Regions from separate parts of the Pseudoalteromonas sp. MER144-MNA-CIBAN-0113 genome, predicted to be linked through region 1. Evidence: predicted binding sites of a transcription regulator. Region 1 holds the regulator's gene; the other holds the start of a gene.
What was found. Region 1 encodes ArgR, which controls arginine synthesis, uptake and breakdown. Its sites were predicted from a motif close to ANTGAATANNTATTCANT; they were not measured.
Positions count from the first base shown of each region.

Region 2: the regulator ArgR is predicted to act here: its motif matches at 2,275-2,292, upstream of argC (N-acetyl-gamma-glutamyl-phosphate reductase).

Region 1 is NZ_JBEOOG010000002.1:85,339-92,825, reverse strand. Features, by position in the region: gene cgtA (Obg family GTPase CgtA) at 1-238, opposite strand, end outside; gene rpmA (50S ribosomal protein L27) at 378-635, opposite strand; gene rplU (50S ribosomal protein L21) at 652-963, opposite strand; gene AAEY57_RS01110 (hypothetical protein) at 1,093-1,248, shown strand; gene ispB (octaprenyl diphosphate synthase) at 1,387-2,358, shown strand; gene mdh (malate dehydrogenase) at 2,434-3,366, opposite strand; gene argR (transcriptional regulator ArgR) at 3,592-4,059, shown strand; gene AAEY57_RS01090 (Dyp-type peroxidase) at 4,117-5,016, opposite strand; gene AAEY57_RS01085 (ABC transporter ATP-binding protein) at 5,063-6,109, opposite strand; gene AAEY57_RS01080 (ABC transporter permease) at 6,110-7,487, opposite strand, start outside.
Region 2 is NZ_JBEOOG010000003.1:49,447-56,933, reverse strand. Features, by position in the region: gene panP (pyridoxal-dependent aspartate 1-decarboxylase PanP) at 1-1,023, shown strand, start outside; gene argE (acetylornithine deacetylase) at 1,073-2,218, opposite strand; gene argC (N-acetyl-gamma-glutamyl-phosphate reductase) at 2,440-3,453, shown strand; gene argB (acetylglutamate kinase) at 3,450-4,217, shown strand; gene AAEY57_RS01550 (ornithine carbamoyltransferase) at 4,225-5,157, shown strand; gene AAEY57_RS01545 (argininosuccinate synthase) at 5,154-6,356, shown strand; gene argH (argininosuccinate lyase) at 6,409-7,487, shown strand, end outside.

The sequences.
Region 1 (7,487 bases):
CCGTACAATTACGGCTTTGACCGTTAGTACCGCGTTCTGCTCTATGAAAACGCTCGAATTGATAGTCAATAAGGGTATTTAAGTTTTCATCAGCTTGTAGATAAACACTACCACCGTCTCCACCGTCACCGCCATCAGGTCCACCATCTGGAACATATTTCTCACGACGAAAAGACACGATGCCGCTGCCACCGTCACCAGCTTCTGCGCGAATTTCTACTTCATCTACAAACTTCATGATTACTCACTTTAGGGATTGGCTTGTTAATAACTCTATTATATACCCAAGCCGTGCTGATTGCAGGCTGGGCTTGGGTATATATTTTGCTTAAAACAAAAAACCCCGCAAAGGCGGGGTTTTTTAACTACCTTGCTGATTACTCAGCTACGATAGTTACGTATTTACGGTTTAAAGGACCTTTTTGTTCAAACTGAACTTTACCATCTGCTTTTGCGAAGATAGTGTGGTCTTTACCGATACCTACGTTTGCGCCAGCATGGAAACGAGTTCCACGTTGACGAACAATGATGCTACCCGCTAGAACTGATTCGCCACCAAAACGCTTAACACCTAGGCGTTTGCTTTCTGAATCGCGACCGTTACGAGTACTACCAGCTGCTTTTTTATGTGCCATTTCTAAGTACCTCTAATTAAGCGCTAATGCCAGTGATTTTAACTTCTGTGAACCATTGACGATGGCCCATTTGCTTACGAGAATGCTTACGGCGTCTAAATTTAACAACCTTAATCTTCTCACCGCGACCGTGTGAAACAACCTCAGCTGTTACTTTACCACCGTTTACGAACGGTACACCAATCTCGATCTTCTCACCATCAGCAACTAAAAGTACTGAATCAAATTCAACTGCTGCACCAGTTTCAACGTCTAATTTCTCAAGACGAATTGTTTGACCTTCAGTCACACGGTGCTGTTTACCACCACTTTGGAAAACCGCGTACATAATTAACTCCGTCTGTGCGCCCTCAAATCGACGCAACTAAAATATTCTTCAATAGGGCGCGAAGTTTACGCTAATGCGAAAAAACTAGCAAGCCTCTTTTTGTAATTAAATGAATAAAAAGTAGCTGCATTGAGAGCAATTCAATATTTCCCCTATTTTATATTAAAATCCCCCTTTGCCAAGCGCTTTTTAACGGTTAGAGAAAATAAATTAGCAATCGCAAAGCAAGCCTATGTAGTTCAATTAACCGTCAAGGATGATTCAAATTTAAACCAGGGTGTTTAATCAATTATTCACCAAGTTAATAGGTCATTTAACCTACTTAAGGGTGTTTTTTTAAGGAATCATCACAAAATATCGAGCTTATGCGTTTTTTGTTGTACAATCTGCGCCGTTCACACATTAAAATTGGCTCGGAGATCAATGGATATAAAAGCTATCCAGGCGTTAATCGAAAGCGATATGAATGACGTCAATCAACTAATACATGCGCAAATGCGCTCAGATGTGGCGTTAGTTAATCAACTTGGTTTGTATATTGTTAACAGCGGTGGCAAACGTGTTCGCCCCATGTTGGCTATTTTGGCGGCTAAAGCGCTAGGTTACCAAGGTAAAGATCACATTACGCTAGCAACAATTATTGAATTTATTCATACCGCAACGCTTTTACATGACGATGTAGTAGATGAATCTAACTTGCGCCGTGGCACACCCACAGCAAATGCCGAGTTTGGTAATGCTGCTAGCGTACTGGTGGGTGATTTTATTTACACCCGCTCGTTTCAGCTAATGGTGGGTCTTGGTAAAATGCAGATAATGCAAGTATTAGCCGATGCAACCAATATTATTGCTGAAGGCGAAGTGCTGCAATTAATGAACTGCAACGACCCTGATACTACTGAAGCCAGTTATATGCAGGTTATTTACTCTAAAACCGCCAAGTTATTTGAAGCTGCAACAGGGCTAGCTGCTATTATTACTGAGCAAGATGACAGTGTATTAAACGCACTTAATTTGTATGGTATGCATTTAGGCACTGCTTTTCAGTTAGTGGATGATGTTTTAGATTACAACGCTGATGCCGACCAACTTGGTAAAAACATTGGCGATGATTTAGCTGAAGGTAAGCCGACGTTACCTCTTATATATGCAATGCAACACGGTAGTGAGCATCAAACACAGTTAATAAGAGACGCTATTGAGCACTGTAATGGTATGGAGCACCTTGACGAGATACTCGCTGCACTTAAACATACCAATGCCCTTGAGTTCACTATGCAAAAAGCAGAGCAAGAAGCAGAGAAAGCAATTGCTTGTTTAGATTGCTTAGCTGAATCAAGTTACAAGCAAGCGTTAATTAGCTTAGCTAGAATAGCGGTTGACCGCGACCACTAAGTAATACTGTGTAGATAATTCCGAGCAATAAAAAAGCCTGCAAGTGCAGGCTTTTTTATGGGTTAATTTTGGCTATTACGCCATAAAATCAACACCTTCTTTAATGTCTTTTTTCAGAGTTTCAAGCATGTCATTTTTTGCTTGCTCTTCAAATGCGCTTAAAGTGCCGTAAGAAAGAATTTCTTCTACGCCATTTTTACCTAAACGTACTGGATGTGCGAAGTACTCTGCATCGCCATTTTCAACAGCAACGTATGCATAATCTACAACGTCTTCACCTTGTAAGCCTTTAACTAAAGACATACAAAAACGTGCTGCAGCAGCACCCATTGATAATGTTGCAGAACCACCGCCCGCTTTAGCATTAACTACTTCAGTACCCGCGTTTTGGATACGTGGAGTCAGTGCAGCCACTTCTTCATCAGTGAAAGTAACACCTTCAACTTGAGAAAGTAACGGTAGGATAGTTGTGCCTGAGTGGCCACCAATTACTGGAACTTTAACGCTTGCTACGTCAACGCCTTTAAGCTCAGCAATGAACGCTTCAGAACGGATCACATCGAGTGTTGTAATACCGAATACACGTTTAGCATCATAAGTACCTGCTTTTTTAAATACTTCAGCAACAATTGGTACAGTGCCGTTAACTGGGTTAGTAATAATACCCACAAGCGCTTTAGGACAGTTAGCAACAATGCCTTCTGCTAGTGTTTTGATGATACCAGCGTTAACATTAAATAAATCAGCACGATCCATACCTGGCTTACGTGGCATACCCGCTGGGATAAGAACGATATCACAACCTGTTAATGCTTTATCTAGTGCATCTGCACCAAAACCTGCAACTTTAACATCTGTTGGGATGTGAGAAAGGTCAACAGCAACACCAGGAACTACTGGCGCAACATCATATAGTGATAATTCAGAGCCAGCTGGTAAACCTGTTTTTAATAATAAAGACAACGCTTGACCGATACCGCCTGCAGCACCTAATACAGCAACTTTCATTGGAATTCTCCGTGATTTAAGGTAGGAAATATTTGTGGTTCATAAGATAAAGAAATTAACGACTAAAAACAAATTTATCCTGCCTATTTTAGCTATATTTTCGACCATAGTTGTAAACTTTGCTGTTTAAACGCAGCAAAATGGCAACTTAAGCAAACAACTGCTGCATAATTATGCATTTTTGTGTAGAATTTGCAGTATCTATTACATAACTAATTAGACACTATGCAACCACAAGATAAACAAGAAGCATTGGTTAAAGCCTTTAAAGCACTTTTAAAAGAAGAAAACTTTGGCTCACAAGGCGAAATAGTTGATGCGTTAAAAGAGCAAGGCTTTGATAATATTAGCCAAAGTAAAGTGTCGCGAATGTTAAGTAAGTTTGGCGCGGTACGCACCCGTAATGCAAAACAAGAAATGGTATACTGTTTACCCGCCGAAATGGGGGTACCAACCGCTAAGAGCCCATTACGCCAGCTCGTTATTGATATTATGCATAACGAAATGATGATTATTATTCGCACCAGCCCAGGCGCTGCGCAGCTAATTGCGCGTTTACTTGATTCATTAGGTAAAGCAGATGGCGTATTAGGAACAATTGCCGGCGATGACACTATTTTTATTGCGCCAGCGAAAGTATCAGAAATAGACCTCACATTAGAGCGTGTGCGTATTTTGTTTGATACGGTTTAAACTCGTTTGGTTATCACTGTTACGGCTATACTGATACGTAGCCGTTACTGGCTTGTTTTATAACTGCTTTAAAAATCGCACTGAGGGTGCAAAAAACGCAGAGCCCATATCTGCTTGAGTAAAATCAAGCCAATGGTCGTAATACTCCCCCTGCCCTAATCGGCTATTGAGTACTTTCTCGAACGCATCCCCTTTAGCCGAGCACGTAATCATTAACATCCCCTGCTCATACACGTCGCCATAAGGCATACTTTGATTTAGTAATAATGCTTGCCCCTGTTCATCTTTTAATTCACTTCGGGTTGCATGGCTGCTCTCAAGTGCGGGGCTTATTAGGGTATTGTCGAGACGAGTACGCCCCATTATTTGTTCTTGTTCTTGCAACGACAAGTGCTGCCATAACGTTAAGTCATGCTTATAGCGCTGAACATGAATATAGCTGCCTTGATCTTCAAAGCTATCAGGCTTATTAACGAGGGCCGTTACCCGTTTTTGACGACCATGCGGGGTATCACCGGCATAAATAAAACCATTAAAATCACGGCCATCTAAAAAGCGAAAATTACGAATTTGCTCAACCAGCTCAACATCAGGGTTGAAAAGTTTTAATATTTGCAATGCAAACAGGTGGTTTACATCTTCTCTGTCTGAGCGGATTTGTACAAATAAATCGCATGGCCTTGCACTCATAACAAACTCGCTATGGGTAATATTAGGAAAGCTTTGCAGCTCACTTGGCATATAATCAGGCAGAATGTGTGGCCAATATTGCGCGCCAATGGCGACCATACAAGAAAGCATAGATTCAGAGAATTGATCACTAAACTCATCTTCAATATCGCTCACTTTTTTAAGCTTAGCGCGAAGTGATTCGTCGTGACCATCAAGTACATTAAAAAATAAGTGCAAACCGTGTAAGTTTGCTTCAGCACAAATCCCTGATTGCGCTTGCGCCATTGTCATTCCTTACTTTTTAGAGCAAAACACAGCGATTAATTACGATTCAAAAAAAATTCACCGTGTGCGGTTTTATTTTTATTATAACCTGTTCATTAATTTCAAATGACTGGCCATACTGGGCTGCAACTTCTATTTCTTGCTCATCAATAACCACAGTGTATACATAAGCGGAGCCAATAAAGCGACTACTTAATATACTAACCCGCTCAGATTGCTGTTGCGTATCGTTATTACTAACAAGTTCAAGTTGATGCGGACGCACATAAATAACGCCCTTATCGGCCACGCCATGCTGCTGTGGCTGTATTGATTCAACCACCCCAAACTGCGTTTGATATTCAGTGGCGGTTAATGCGGTTGCGCTTAAGTATATGCCCTGACCCAGAAACTCTGCAACCTCCTTTGAACGTGGTTTAGCAAAAAGCTGTTCTGGCGTACCTTGCTGCGCAATTTTACCTTGGTGCATAACCGCTAGCGTATCTGAAAAAGCAAACGCCTCTTCTTTTGAGTGAGTAACAAACACAGCCGATACTTGCTGCGCCTTAATAATGCGCCTAATGTCGGCAATTAACTCAAATCGTACTTGGGTATCAATATTAGAAAATGGCTCGTCAAGTAACAGTAAGCTAGGTTTATAAGCTAATGCGCGTGCAATCGCTACTCGCTGCTGTTGCCCACCAGAGAGTTGATGAGGGAATCTATCGGCGCAGCCAACCAAGTGCACAAGTTTTAACATTTCATCCACGCGAGCCTGTTTATCCGTTTTGCTCATACCGCTTAGACCAAAGGCAATATTATTCGCCACCGTTAAATGTGGGAATAATGCGTAGTCTTGAAACATCATGCCAATATTACGATGCTCTGGTGACACAAACGTATTGGCGTCACTGACTAACTTACCATCAATAAATACCTGTCCTTGTTTGGCTTCAATTAACCCTGCAATGGCTTTAAGCGTGGTGGTTTTGCCGCAGCCACTGGCTCCGAGTAAACACACTATTTCGTCTTTACCTAAGGTTAAATCTAAATTATCTACAACCTTAGTCCCGTTATATGCATAGCTCACGCCTTGTAAAATCAAACTACTCATTTAACTACGTTGCTCCATTGAACGGTTAATAAAATATAACGGAATAAAGCCCACCACCACTATAAATAAAGCTGATATAGAGGCCAGCTCTAATTGTTCGTCACTGACATATTGAAACACGTGCGTTGCTAAGCTTTCAAAGTCAAAAGGCCTTAGCAGTAAGGCTGCGGGCAGCTCTTTCATACACTCAATAAAGACCAATAAACCTGCGGTTAATAAGCCTCGGCGCAATAAAGGCAAATGCACTAAGCGTAATGTGCGGCCTTGGCTTTTCCCCATTGACTGACTTGCCATATCAAGCGAGGGGCTAATACGTGAAAAGCTTGACTCTATGGCACCATGTGCAACTGCGTAAAATCGCACTATATAAGCAAAAATAATAGTGACTAAGCTGCCAGTAAGTAATAAGCCAATATCTAAATCATAAGGGGTTAAAATGCGGTTAATGGTGTTTTCTAATAGTGTTAGTGGCAACAATACCGCAATCGCTAATACTGTGCCGGGTAACGCATAGCCCGTACTGGCCAAACGCCCAGGAATTAATGGATTTGTTTGTTTAGCAATGCGCTGATAAAACACCACTAAGATACTCAGTATAATAGTCACCACACTGACTACAGCTGCCACTTTTAAACTTTGCCATGCATAGCTAAAAAACTCACTATTCCACGCTTGATCAAAATACATAACTGCATATTTGAGCAATACAACCATCGGAATAATAAACGAAATAATTAAAATAAAGCTACAAAACCCAGTTGCTAGCCACGCAGACTTGCCTTTGAGGATATAAAGCGCCTCGCTGTTCACGCTCGATTGACGCTCAAACACCGCTTGGTTACGACGGCTAAAACGCTCGGTGATCAATGCTAAAAACAGCAATAACAACATCACCCCTGAAATTTTTGCTGCTGCAGTTAATGAATAATAGCCAAACCAGGTATCGTATACGGCAGTGGTTAATGTACTGACAGCAAAATAGCTTACGGTGGCAAAATCAGCCATGGTTTCCATGCTGATCAAAGCAAGTGCCGCTACAATGGCACCACGGGATAATACAAGGCTGACTTTAAAAAAGCTTTTCCATGCATTTAGCCCCATTAACTGACTGGCTTGGACTAACTTAAAAGATTGTTCTCGCAGTGCAGTTTTAAAAATTAAATATAAATACGGGTAGAGTACCAGCGCAATCATAACAATAGCCCCTGGTAAGGTGCGTATATCAAAAAACCAGTAGTCACTGGGTGATTGCCAACCAAACCACTCTCTTAGAGTTATTTGTACCGGCCCCGCATAGTCGAGTAAATCGGTGTACACATAAGCAATAATATAAGTAGGCATGGCAAGAGGCAGCATCAATGCCCATTCAAATTGTTTT
Region 2 (7,487 bases), on a different contig from region 1:
TTAGTGGCGGGAATGCTTCATTATGGTTACAAAGGACTGGCGGTTTTAATCTCTGAGCGAGGTCATTACTCATTAGGCAAATCGGTTGATTTATTAGGTATTGGCCGTGAGAATTTAATTGGTATTAAAACATCGGCTGATAATAAAGTTGATGTAGATGCTATGCGAGAAAAAGCGCTAGAGCTTGAAGCGCAAGGCATTAAAGTGATGGCAATTATTGGTGTAGCCGGAACGACTGAAACTGGTAATATCGATCCACTTGAAGACATGGCTAATTTAGCACAAGAGATTAATTGCCACTTTCATGTTGATGCGGCGTGGGGCGGAGCTACTTTACTTTCTAATACCCATAGGCACCTTTTAAAAGGTATTGAGCATGCAGATTCAATCACCATTGATGCGCATAAACAAATGTATGTACCGATGGGAGCAGGTTTGGTGCTGTTTAAAGACCCTGCTGCAACTGATGCCATAGAGCATCATGCTGAATATATTTTACGTAAAGGCTCTAAAGATTTAGGCAGCCATACCCTTGAGGGGAGCCGCCCTGGTATGGCGATGTTAGTGCATGCTTGCTTACGTGTTATTGGTCGTAAAGGCTATGAAATGCTTATCGATCGCAGTATTAAAAAAGCACGTTACTTTGCTGGTTTGATAAAAGCAGATGAAGACTTTGAATTAATATCAGAACCCGAACTGTGTTTATTAACTTATCGTTATGTTCCTAAGCAAATTAAAAATGCGATAGCACAGGCCGATGCACAGACCCGTTTAGATATTTTTGCCGCGCTTAATCGCTTTACTGCTAGCATGCAAAAACGACAACGTGAATCGGGTCGCTCGTTTGTATCGCGTACACGTTTAACGCCAGTTCAATATGATAACCAACCAACCGTGGTATTTAGAGTGGTGCTTGCGAATCCGCTTACATCAGGTGCAATATTAAAAGAGATATTAGAAGAGCAGAAAGAACTAGCTCAAACCGACCCTGTATTTAAAAAGTATTTACGAAAATATATGTAACCATAAATGCTATAAAAAAGACGCTTAATAGCGTCTTTTTTGTTACTGATTAAAAGCAACTCGCCTTTATGAGGTTGCTGATAATTTGTTGCGAAGGCTTTATTTTTTCCATCGCTAAATATTCATCGGGCTGATGCGCTTGGTTAATTGAACCCGGACCCATGACGATGGTTTCACAACCCAGTTGTTGTATAAATGGTGCCTCAGTACAGTAATTAACAGCCACTGCTTTTTGCCCTGCTATATTTTCGGCTAGTTTAACTAACGCGCTGTCTGTGCTTCCTGTAAATGCTGGAATTGGCTCATGTAAATCAATCACACTGACCGAATTAGGGTATTGCTGATTTATATCGTAGGTTGCATCAAGCAGCAATGCTTGTAGCTCTTGTACACTTAAGCCAGGAAGAGGGCGCATATCAATGTGCATTTCACAGCAACCGCAAATCCGATTTGCATTATCGCCCCCATGAATATTACCTAAATTGAGCGTTGGGTGAGGAATTTCAAAGTGATTTATTGAATATTTATTCTTAAGTTGTTCTTTTAAGATTAGCAATTTTGTAATCACTTTATGCATCACTTCGATGGCGTTAAGACCCCGTTCGGGATCTGAGCTATGTCCTGAACGGCCGACAACTCTTATTGCTGTACTCATATGGCCTTTATGAGTAAATACTGGCGTCATATCAGTAGGTTCACCAATAATACAGCGACTTGGCTTTAAATTTGGGTGCTTACAGATTTGTTGTGCGCCAGCCATAGTGGTTTCTTCGTCTGCGGTGGCTAATATTAAAATTGGTTGTGTTTGTTGCTTTTCATCAAGCTCACTAATAGCCTGCAGTACAAAAGCAAAAAAACCTTTCATATCAATGCTACCTAAGCCAAATAGTTTGTTATCTCGCTCAGTTAATTTAAATGGGTTGTGATTCCAACGACTATCATCAAATGGCACTGTATCAGTGTGGCCTGCTAGCATTAAACCGCCGTCGCCTTGACCGCGTTTTGCTAATAAGTTGTAGCGACCTTTGTTGCCTTCTAACTCTATTATTTCACAGTTAAAACCTAAGCTTTCACACCATTGCGCTAGCAATTCAATGACACTTTTATTACTCATGCATAAATGATCTTCAATGGCACTGATAGAGGGGGCAGCAATCAATTGCTGGTACATCGAAATAAATGACGGCAGAGACATAAAAAATTCCAAAATAAGTATTCATTTTAATTGCATAACAATATAAAAGTATTTACTATGAATATCAATTCACTTTTTAAGCATAAATATATTAAAGTTACGCCATGAAAATAATACGACGATAGTTATCACTCATAAATTTAATCTGTTTGGCTGGGTTAGACCCTAGTGTAAACAAACAACATGGAATGTGGTCACTAATTTTAGATAAAGAGTAAATAATGAACGTAGTAATTATAGGTGCCAGCGGTTACAGCGGCGCAGAACTGGCTAGCTTAGTAGCAAAACATCCAACGCTTTCACTAACTGGCTGTTATGTATCAGCGCAAAGTTTAGATAGACATAAGTTGCTTAGTGAATTGTATCCTGAGCATTTAGGGTTACTTGATTTACCTTTGCAGCCACTAAATGAACATGCACTTGCTGATATCACTCATTCAGCAGATTACGTTTGTCTGTGCACCGATCATAAAGTAAGTGTGGATTTAGCGCCTCAGTTTTTAGCGATGGGCAAAAAGGTATTTGACCTTTCCGGTGGCTATCGTCTTGCAAGTAATGATGATTACGTTACTTATTATGGCTTTGAACACCAACATCCAGAACTACTTAATCAAGCGGCTTATGGTCTTGCTGAATGGAATAGTAAAGTCATTACTGATGCTCAGTTAATTGCTGTTGCTGGCTGCTATCCAACGGCTGCATTAAATGCATTAAAGCCTCTTCAACAAGCGTGCTTGTTGAGTGATGAAAAAATTATTATTAATGCGGTTTCTGGCGTAACTGGCGCAGGGCGAAAAGCCAGCATCGGTACGCATTTTTGTGAGGTATCACTTGCACCCTATGGTTTGTTTAATCACCGTCACGGGCCTGAAATACAACAGCACCTAGGTCATGAGGTGTTATTTACTCCTCATTTAGGTAATTTCCCGCGCGGTATTTTAGAAACTATTTATGTGCAATTAAAGCCGGGTGTGACCAGTGAGCAAGTAGCTAAAGCTTATCAAGTATTGGCTGATGAGCCATTAATTCGTTTGCTTGGCAGCAAAATCCCTTCGATTAAAGGGGTGGCCAAACAACCTTATGTAGATATTGCGTGGCAGCAGCAAGGCTCACAGTTAATAGTAATGGCAGCAATTGACAACTTATTAAAAGGGGCAGCTGGTCAGGCTTTGCAATGTATTAATTTATCAATGGGGCTTCCCCACACTACAGGTCTAATAGGAGCGTTTAGATGAGCAGTAAAACGTGGGTTATTAAACTCGGTGGTGCAGTACTCAATACTGAAAATGCCGCTAAAGCATTATTTGAAATACTCAACGAGCAAGATGATGCTCAGTTTGTGATTGTGCATGGTGGTGGCTCATTAGTTGATAGCTGGTTAAAAGAGGCTGGTTTTGCCAGTGCTAAACACCAAGGTTTACGTATTAGCCCTAAAGAACAGATGCCTTATATTGTTGGAGCCCTTGCGGGTGCGGCAAACAAACAACTCATGGCGCAAGCAATTAGTGTTGGTCATAAGCCGGTGGGGTTAAGTTTATATGAAGCAGGGATCACCGCCTCGCAAAAATTAAAAGCATTGGGTCAAGTAGGTCAATGTCACAACAATGCTGATTCTATTATTAATGATTTACTCAGTGCTGGCCGGTTACCAATCATCAGTTCTATCGGCTTTGATGAGCAGGGCTTGTTATACAACGTTAATGCCGATGAAGCAGCCGCCGCAATGGCAAATAATTTAAATGCAGAACTTATTTTTATGACGGACGTAGAGGCGGTACTTGATGCCAATAAGCAGCCTTTACATCAACTTGACACAAAACACATTGATACTTTAATTGCAGAGGGAGTAATTTTGGGCGGGATGGAGGTCAAAGTTAAGACCAGTCTTCACGCTGCCCAACATTTACGACGAGGTGTGTACATTTCCAGCTGGCAAAAGCCAGAAAACTTAACTGCTTTGCTGCAAGGCGAGCATGTCGGAACTAAAGTAACACCATAGGTTGAACATGTTTAAAGATTTTTTAACGGGTCTAGAATTAGACCAACAAGGCGCACTAAATTTATTAAAGTTAGCGCAAGATATTAAAGAAAGCCCAAGTAAATATAGCCAAGTGCTAGCTGGTAAGTCAGTGGTTACTTTGTTTGAAAAGCAAAGTTTACGTACTCGCCTTTCATTTGATATTGGTATAAACCGTTTAGGGGGCCATGCGGTTTACCTTGACCAACAAAATGGTGCAATGGGCGCCCGCGAATCAATAAAAGATTTTGCCTTAAATATTTCGACTTGGGCAGACGGGATTGTTGCGCGGGTTAATCAGCACAGTACGTTAACGACACTCGGTGAGTATTCATCCGTTCCTGTGATTAACAGTTTGTGTGATTTATATCACCCATGCCAAGCATTAGCTGATTTTTTAACGCTACAAGAAGTACATGGTGATGTTAGCCAGTTAAAGCTTGCCTACCTAGGTGAGGGCAATAATGTAACGCACTCATTAATGCTATTAGCCGCTACTTTAGGAACAGACTTTGTCGCTGTAACACCAAAAGGCAGCTCACCTGATTCGCAAGTACTTAAAAAAGCAGAGCAAATAGCAGCGATGAATGGCGCTTCTGTAATGGTAAGTGACAGGGTTGAGGCTGCAGTAGGCGCTAATGTTGTTTACGCCGATACCTGGGTATCAATGGGGGATACAACTCCTCTTGAGCAAGTAAAAGAAAAATACATGCCTTATCAATTAAACCAGGCATTGTTAGAAAAAACCGGTGCAACTACGGTATTACATTGCCAACCGGCACACCGTGAGTTTGAAATTACTTCTGAGGTAATGGATGGCCCTGCATCAAAAATTATACAGCAAGCAGAAAACCGCATGCATGCGCAAAATGCGCTACTAGTTACATTGTTAAATCCAAATTTTGTTAAGGAACACCTATGAGTTCAATTAAAAAAGTCGTTTTAGCCTATTCTGGTGGTCTTGATACATCGGCTATCGTGCCATGGTTAAAAGAGAACTACGGCTGTGAAGTTATTGCCTTTGTTGCCGATGTTGGCCAAGGAGCTGAAGAACTTGAAGGCGTAGAAGCTAAAGCTATAGCGTCTGGTGCATCTGAGTGTTACGTGGTTGATTTAAAAGATGAGATGGTAAGCGATTATATTTACCCAACGCTTAAAACGGGTTCTATATATGAAGGGACTTATTTACTTGGTACTTCTATGGCGCGTCCAATCATTGCTAAAGCGCAAGTTGAAATTGCACGTAAAGTAGGTGCCGATGCACTTTCTCATGGCTGTACGGGTAAAGGTAACGACCAAGTACGTTTTGAGTCATGTTTTGCCGCACTCGCACCTGATTTAAAAGTGATTGCGCCATGGCGTGAGTGGGATTTATCAAGCCGTGAATCATTGCTTGATTACCTAGCTGAACGTGACATTCCATGTTCTGCGTCAGCAACTAAAATTTACAGTCGTGATGCTAACGCATGGCATATTTCTCACGAAGGCGGTGAACTTGAAGACCCTTGGTGTGAACCAAGTGAGCAAGTATGGACCTGGACTAATTCACCAGAGCAAGCCCCAGATAAAGCTGAACACGTCATTTTATCGGTTGTTGAAGGTGAAGTAGTTGCTGTAAATGGCGAAGAGCTTAAACCTTATGATTGTTTAGTTAAATTAAACGACATTGCATCACCTCATGGTGTGGGCCGTGTCGATATTGTAGAAAACCGTTTAGTGGGTATGAAATCGCGTGGTTGTTATGAAACGCCAGGCGGCACTGTGATCATGGCAGCGCTGCAAGCTATTGATGAGCTCGTACTTGATAAAGCGAGCCGTAAATGGAAAGAAGTACTCGGGGGTGAATTTTCACACTTAGTCTACGACGGTCGTTGGTTTACGCCACTAAAAGATTCTATTTTAGCCGGTGCAGAAGCGCTGTCTACACTAGCAACGGGCGAAGTGGTACTTAAGCTTTATAAAGGCCAAGTCACTGCGGTTCAGAAAAAATCACCTAACAGTTTATATAGCGAAGATTTTGCTACCTTTGGTGAAGACGATGTTTATGACCAATCGCATGCAGAAGGCTTTATTCGTTTATTCTCACTATCAAGCAGAATTTCAGCATTAGCTAAAAAGTAATTTTTTATGCCCCTTGGAATTAAGGGGCTATTATCGGGTTTGGAGAGATTTCATGGCATTATGGGGCGGACGTTTTTCTACGGGTCCAGATGAAGCGTTTAAACAGTTTAACGATTCACTTCCCTTCGATTATCAATTAGCAGAGCAAGATATAATTGGCTCTGTTGCATGGGCTGGCGCACTTGAACAAGTGAACGTGTTATCTAATGACGAACACCAAAAGCTGGTATCGGCATTATATGAATTACTTGAAGAGGTAAAAGCAGATCCACACGCTGTTGCCACCTCAGGTGCTGAGGATATTCACTCGCATGTTGAAGCTGCACTAATTGAAAAAGTGGGTGATTTAGCTAAAAAATTACACACAGGCCGAAGCCGTAACGACCAAGTTGCTACCGACTTTAGACTCTGGTGTCGCGATACTGCCGATCATATCTTAAAAGCGATTGCACAACTAAAAGCTGAATTTATTAGCTTGGCTGAACGTGAGCTTGGCACAATACTGCCAGGTTATACGCACTTACAGCGTGCACAGCCGGTGTTATTTAGTCACTGGTGTATGGCTTATGTAGAAATGTTAGAGCGTGATGAAAGCCGGTTGCAAGATGCCCAAGCAAGAATGAACTACTGCCCACTCGGCAGTGGCGCTCTTGCAGGCACTGCATACCCGATTGATCGCCATGCACTTGCACAAGGGCTAGGATTTACTGGCGCGACTAAAAATAGTTTAGATGGTGTATCTGATCGTGACTTTGTTGTTGAACTATTAAGCTGTGCGTCTATTTCGATGATCCACTTATCGCGGATGTCTGAAGACCTGATTTTTTATAACTCGGGAGAAGCTGGCTTTATTGAACTGGCCGATAATGTGACCTCGGGTTCATCTTTAATGCCACAGAAAAAAAACCCAGATGCATTAGAGCTAATTCGCGGTAAAACTGGCCGGGTGTTTGGTGCGTTTAGCGCAATGATGATGACTCTAAAAGCACTACCGCTTGCCTACAATAAAGACATGCAAGAAGACAAAGAAGGCATTTTTGATGCCATGCCAACATGGCTTGCGTGTATTCATATGGCACAAGCGTGTATCAAAGGTATAAAAGTGAAAGCAGATAAAACCCTTGCAGCGGC